2 regions of the Flavobacterium sp. B330r genome follow, and region 1 is predicted to be linked to the other one. Evidence: riboswitches for the same ligand, from Rfam matches in the RefSeq annotation. Region 1 holds a riboswitch; the other holds the start of a gene.
The links. Region 1 has a riboswitch for cobalamin ahead of QLQ95_RS03885 (TonB-dependent receptor plug domain-containing protein). Riboswitches for the same ligand answer to the same signal wherever they lie in the genome.

Region 1 (3,427 bases):
TTCTAAACTTTGATAAAATGTATTCCAAAGATTTAAAACCTGAAATCCTACTTTAAAAGAAGACAAAAGTTTAAAATCGTAGTCAATTCCAATATTAGATACATTGTAGGCATCAACAATTTTATCAGGATCGTTGTCAGATTGTGTATAGACAAAGCCATTATAAAGAAATTGATAATAGGCAGAAATGCTTTTTCTTGAATAAGCAACAGAAGCTGTAACTTTATTAAAAGGAACAAAAAACAACTGTTTTTTGGTTTCAACATTTTCTGAAACTGTATAAGCGTAAGTTGCATTTGCAGTCAGGTTGTTTTTGCCATAACTTTTCTTCCAACTCAACAATGTTTCTGCTCCATAGCTATTTACTTTGTCTGTATTTTGTGGCATCCAAATACCATTTGTTCCAGGAACCCATCTTAGCAAATCTTTTATTTTCATGTAATAAAAGGTCTGAGTTATACTAAAATTTTGAAAAGTAAAAACATTGCCAATTTCTGCCTGATAAGAACTTTCGGGTTTTAAGTCTGGATTTCCGCCTTCTTCCCAATACAAATCATTGAAGGTTGGAATTCTGAAATTTCGTGATGCATTTAATTTCAAATTATATAATTTCCCAAACTGATAAGAAGAACCAACTGAAAATAGGACAGGAGATTGGTAGTTGTCTGTGAATTCTTTTCGAATACCAAATTCGTTTTTCCAATTAACTGAAGCATCTTGTTTAAGAAGTAAAGCTGCAGAACTTATTTCTCTTACATTGTCGCCAAAACCACTGCCATATCCTTTTGTTCGATTATATTCTAGGATTCCATTGGCTTGTAATGATTTGAATATTTGATACCCCAGATCTGCTTTTGTGATTAAGCCTTCTGTTTTTCCGTAAGTATAAATATTACTCGAATTATCGGCATAATATTGATAGTTCTCGAAAATATAAGCAGTTTTTAAATTGGTAGTAAACTTCCCAAAATTACCGTCATATTCTAGTAAGTTTCTATTAAAGCCATTAACATACTTACTTTTCATTTCCGATTCAGAAACCAAAGACGTATTTCTATCTGTGTTTGAGGTTTGGGTGTATAGTTTTAGAGTGTTTTTGGCATCAATTTTATAACCAGCATTAGCACTTAAAGTAATAACGTCATATTGGCCATTTTGGTTCCAGCGCTGTTCGCCTTTCCAGTTGTACTGGTTCAGATATTTATAATCGTTTGTCGAACTATTTTTAGACAATCCGATTTGAGCACTCCATTTTTTGTTAGAAATAGAAGTTTTATAGTTAATCCCAATCGTATTAAAACTACCATAATCTAGTCGTAAATTATTCTCAAAACGATTAAAAAACAACAAATCGTTGTTTAAATGAACGGTTCCTCCAACAGCACCGCTTCCATAAATCACGCTTCCGCCACCCGCTTTTACGCTTATCGAATTATAATCGGAACCCGAAATGGTATTAAAATCGGTGCTTCCGTTCATTTGGGAATTAATGTTAATTCCATTCCAGATTACTGCGGTCTGAGAAGAGGTAGTTCCTCTAAAAGCTACCGTAGATAGCATTCCGCGACCGTATTCTTTAAAGTAAATCGTAGAATTAAAGTTTAATAAATCGGTTAGAAGAGCTTCGTTTTTGCCAATAACAGAATCGTTTAATTTTAAAACAGATTGTGAAACTGAATATTTTTTTAAATTTTTGTCTGAAACCAATACTTCTTTAAGGCTGGTAATAGAATCGCTCTGCGCCCAAATAATCTGGCACATCACAAATAAACAAAAAGCAAGAAGTCGTTTTAAAGTCATAATTCCTTCACTCTTTTTCCCGAGAGCTCGATAAATTGTTACAAAGGCAGGTCTCCTGGCTTGCGTCTTGCTGTTTACCTTCCCATCACGCAGGGCGTGACAGTGGTGATGTAGTTACAGCAAGCATTCATTTTTGTGAACTTAGCTTACAGTTGCGGGTACAGCTCAAGAAATTACTTGATTCCCTTTTAATGTGTTTTTGAATTAAAAACACAACCTTAATTTGCTGCAAAGATAAAGTTAAAAATACTGATTATTCAAATTTCTTTTACGTTTCATGGAAAATTATAAATTATTTGCATTAAAAATCGATTTTTATAACTTCTCCGAAATCAACTTTATTATTGAAAGCGTCTTTTAATGGCAGTGAACTCTGATGGCACAAAATACTTCTGATGATTCCGGCGTGAGCCACAATAACAATTGGCTGATTTGTTTTAGAAATTGTTTCAGATAAAAAATTACCGACTCTTTCGTGTAATTCAACAAAAGATTCTCCGTTTGAAACTTTGATATTCACAAAATCTTCCATCCACGGATTGAGCTCCTCAGACGGAATTTCGTTCCAGCTTTTCAATTCCCAATCGCCAAAATTCATTTCCTTTAAACGTTCGTCTTCGTGATAAGAAATGGTTTTAATATTTTCTTGAATATGTTTTGCTAAAATGACACAGCGCTTTAACGGACTAGAGAAGATTATTGCCTCCGAAGGAAGTTCAGAAATAATTCTGCCGAAAATTTCATCAAATGGAACTGCAATATCAACATCTGATTGTCCGTAACAGATTCCTTTTTCGCAGATGGTTTCGGTATGGCGAACTAGATAAATTTCCATAAAAATAAAATACTTAAGTAAAATACCACTTCGCAAACTTGTTGTGTAGCGCCAAGACAATCTCCTGTATAACCGTCAATCCATTTCTGAAAATATCGCGCTAAAAAATATCGAGTTATATAAACGGGAATTATAGCCAGAAGAAATTTTAAATCAAAATAAGAAAATACAAGTAACGGAATTAATCCAAAAAAGAAAGAGCCAAAAACTTCTTTCCAAGTATATTGTTTAGCGATTGGTTTGCTTTTGCTAGAAGCATCTTCACGCGAATATTCGTGTGTAAAAATAATACTGATTGCCGCCAGACGACTCAAAGAATGTGCAGAAATGAATAAAAGGAAAATTAGTAAAATGTTATTAGTGAAAAGTAAAATAGATTCTGAAAGCAGTTTGAATTTTAGTAGAAAAAGTAAAACCAATCCGATTGCTCCATAAGCGCCAATAGCGCTGTCTTTCATAATCATTAGGATTTTTTCTTTGGTCCAGCCTCCACCAAAACCATCACAGACATCGGCAAATCCGTCTTCATGAAAAGCTCCAGTAGTTAAGATAGAAGCAATAATTGCCAATATAACAGCAATTTCCGTTGAAAGAAAAAATGAAAAAAGATAAAAAGCCAGAAAGGAAATACTCCCAACAATCCAACCAATAAATGGGAAATATCTTGTGGCTTTATTTAAATAATCTGGATGATGTGTAATGTTTTTTGGACACGGAATTCTGGTGTAAAACATTAAACAGGTGAAGAAAATATGTAGTTCTTTTTTCATTTGATTATAATTGTTTGGCTAA
Region 2 (3,427 bases), 2.2 Mb from region 1:
TTCTCTGCAGGAAACTAAAAAAATGGCAATACTTAAACTGAATACTATTTTTAAAATGCTCTTTTTCATAACTCAAAACTGATTATAAATTTGAATGTTCTTCCCGGCATCGGATAATTGTAAATCACTTCATATTGCTGCTTGAAAGCGTTGTTGACTTCAATCGCTCCGTTCAGTTTGTAATTTTTGAATGTGAAAGATTTTTGAACCGCCAAATCGTGCGTATACCAAGGCTGAACTTCATTTACTTTAATATTATTGACATTTCCGTTGTAGCGTTTTCCGACATAAATAAAGCTGTAATTGAAATTCCAAGATTCATAACCCGCATTCAAAATTCCAGATCCGCTGTGCCAAGGCGTGTAGGGAATCTGATCGCCATAAGAAGACATTTCTAAACCGACAAACTTTGTAAAATCTTGACTTTGAGAATACGTATAGGTTAAATTGGCATCTAGTCTTAGCTTATTAAAATGCGTTGCCATATTCAGAACCGTTTCGATTCCTTTTCCTTTTACTTGCCCGATATTGGTCATCATCCAGCGAAACAAATTTCCTGTCGGGGCGGCAATAATTTTATCTTTTGTATTGGTGTAATAAGCATCTGCTTGAAAAGAAAATTTATCAAAAAAGCTTTCCCTTACGGGGAAATTATACGTAAAACCAACATCGTACTGATTCATGTATTCTGGCCTCAAAGTGCTCGAACCGATCATGGTATAATACAAATCGTTGAAAGTGGGCATTCTGAAAATTCGTTTAGCAAATGCCCTTAAATTGAAATCGTATTTTTTAAACGGAGTATAACCTAGGAATATAGCGGGAGTAAATTCGGTTTTATTGGGCGCTTTGGCATTGTACTTCACTTCTTCGATAACGCGAGTTGCGAGTACATTTCCTAAAACTTTAAACCCTTCATATCGATAGGAACTTGCCAGAGAAACAAGTGCAGTATAACGCTGCGGAAAAGAAAACTGTGTCTGAATGCCTCTTCTAGTTGCGTTTAGTTTATTGTATTGAAAATCGGTTGATAGCGAAACATCCCAAGTGGGCAAAATGCTGTACATATTGACTGCAGAAAAATAAGCTTCCTGCTGATAATAACTATCATCAGATTGCACGCCTTCTGTTACGGTTTCTCCTAAAACATTGGTTGTATCTCGTGCTATATAATGGGTGTAATCGTAAGCAAATTTTCCTTTTAGCTGAAATTTATATTTCTCTGAAACGTCTTTCGTTAAAGAAGACTGTCCGAAAAAATTCTTATCAAATTGACGGAAACCATCTCGAAACTTATTTTCTACAATGGCACCTGGAGCGCCTCTTTCAGAATCGTAATAATACACTTTGGCATCCCAAGTTCCTTTATTTATTTTTCCGAACAAGCCCGATTCCAATCGGAATGCTTCAATATCGCTGTTCCATCGCGTTGCTGTGGTATCGTATGCAATGCTACCGTCTTGATTTTTTCTTTTATACCTAAATTTATACTGTCCGTTTGATTTGATGTATTCAGAGCTTACACTCAAGCTGACTTTGTCGCTTAGTTTTTGTTCCCATCTAAAAGAAGGATCATGATAATCAATAGACATTGTTTTGTAACGAACCAGTAGATTTGTTTTCTTATTGCCTGAAAAAGCAGGTCGTTTGGTTCGCAAATAAATCGCAGAAGCAGAAGCGAAATCTTTAGCCGATTGAAAAATTTCACTTTTCTGACCGTTGTACATCGTCAAAGATTCCATGTCGTCAAGCGAATACTTTCCTAGATCGGTTACGCCGTTTTGCGCATTTCCAAGCTGAATTCCGTCGTAGAAAACACCAACATGATGCGTTCCCATATTACGAACATCAACCGTTTTGAGTCCGCCCACTCCGCCATAATCTTTAATTTGAGTTCCAGCAAAATAACGAAGAGCATCTGCGACATTGTGAGTCGCCAAATTCTCAAGCAAAACGCCCGAAAGACTTTGTACGGGAATCACTTCCTGGTAGGGTTTTCCTTTTAAAACAACTTCTTTTAAAACCCGCGAACTATCAGTCACTGCTTGAGAATGAAGCAAAAAAGGAACTAATACTAAAAAAACAGAAAATAAAGTTTTACTCAAATTATACATCACGATTTTATTAAATAAACTTTACGTGATGCAATAATTATAAAACATAGAAATAGACCAACTATCCTAAATAGCAGGTCATTATCTTGTCATCAACTTCATACCACGAAAGTTTTAAACTATGTGATCGTGGCAGGTCTCCTGACTTATTCCATCTTTAAACGGCCTTCTCATTCGAAATAACGAACAATGGCATTAGTAATGTTTAAAGACTTAAATAGAACTTACAGTAGCGGGTCTGTTCAGGATTTACACCTGATTCCCTTTTAACTATTTCTTCTGAATTGAAAAAATAGACCAAAATCAGCCGCAAAGATAGAATTATCTTTTAAAAATGTAAATTCGAAAGATTTTAAAGCCTATTATTTTTTGTTTCTTCTAAAATTGATCGCATTAAAAGAATACGAAACCATCAAGTAACTCCAAAACGACAGTTTTTCTACGTCTTGTACCTTGGGAAGGTTTGTCATTGAATCTGTAGATTTATAAAATGAAAATGCACCGTTAATTTCTAACTCTTTAATAGGAACATATTTTATAGAAATATCATTTTCAAATCCTAAAAATTTTGACATTGTGTGATTTAAATTATTCTGCAAAGAATATTGTGTATAAAAAAGATGAAAATCTGAACGAAACGTAAGTTTTGAATTTATTGGAAACAAAGCAAACAAATATGGATTCACAAGACCTTTTCCTCCAACATCAGCAGGAAAACGTGTAAAAACATTCATGTTTCCATTAAACTTCCAAGTAACGCCATATAAAACATCAAAGTCTCCTGAATTTTCTTTCCCTGTCTGTAAACTGCTTCCGCTAATTATCTCCGCTCCTAATCGTAAAGTAGTTTTTGGCAATGATAATTTCACTTCTGGCTGGAAATAGTATGCAAACAAATGTTGCCCTTTTTGATTTCTACCAAATTGCAAATAGCTGTTTAAAGTATAATACCATTGCTTCTTTTTAAACTCAATTCTTCCTCCTGTAGTGGCGCGAGTGTATAGTGTTTCTGAATTTGTTTTCTCTAAAAAATCAACTGTATTTATAGAATTAAAAGAAAGATTTTTATTCGAATTATAACTAAAGTTGTACACTAGCATGTATTTGTATTTATTGGAAGCAACTGGAGAATAAGCACTTTCAAAACTTGTATTGTATTTTCTCGTAAAAACAAAGAAAAAATCATGGGCAAAATGTGGCGTATATTTCATAATTCGAATTCCTTCATGGGCTCTACCCTGCTGAGCCCAAGGCGCATCCGAAAATAATCTGCCGTTATCTAATAAAATATTTTGTCTTCCTAGACGAAAGTT

Region 2: it holds a riboswitch for cobalamin, as region 1 does, so the genes downstream of both, QLQ95_RS19370 (TonB-dependent receptor) here and QLQ95_RS03885 (TonB-dependent receptor plug domain-containing protein) in region 1, are expected to answer to the same signal.

Annotation. Positions count from the first base shown of each region.
Region 1 covers NZ_CP124860.1:859,337-862,763, reverse strand. Annotated here, with positions in the region: gene QLQ95_RS03885 (TonB-dependent receptor plug domain-containing protein) at 1-1,800, opposite strand, end outside; cobalamin riboswitch at 1,829-2,036, opposite strand; gene cobC (alpha-ribazole phosphatase) at 2,102-2,635, opposite strand; gene QLQ95_RS03875 (adenosylcobinamide-GDP ribazoletransferase) at 2,620-3,405, opposite strand.
Region 2 covers NZ_CP124860.1:4,359,501-4,362,927, reverse strand. Annotated here, with positions in the region: gene QLQ95_RS19375 (YncE family protein) at 1-69, opposite strand, end outside; gene QLQ95_RS19370 (TonB-dependent receptor) at 66-2,114, opposite strand; cobalamin riboswitch at 2,229-2,431, opposite strand; gene QLQ95_RS19365 (alginate export family protein) at 2,477-3,427, opposite strand, start outside.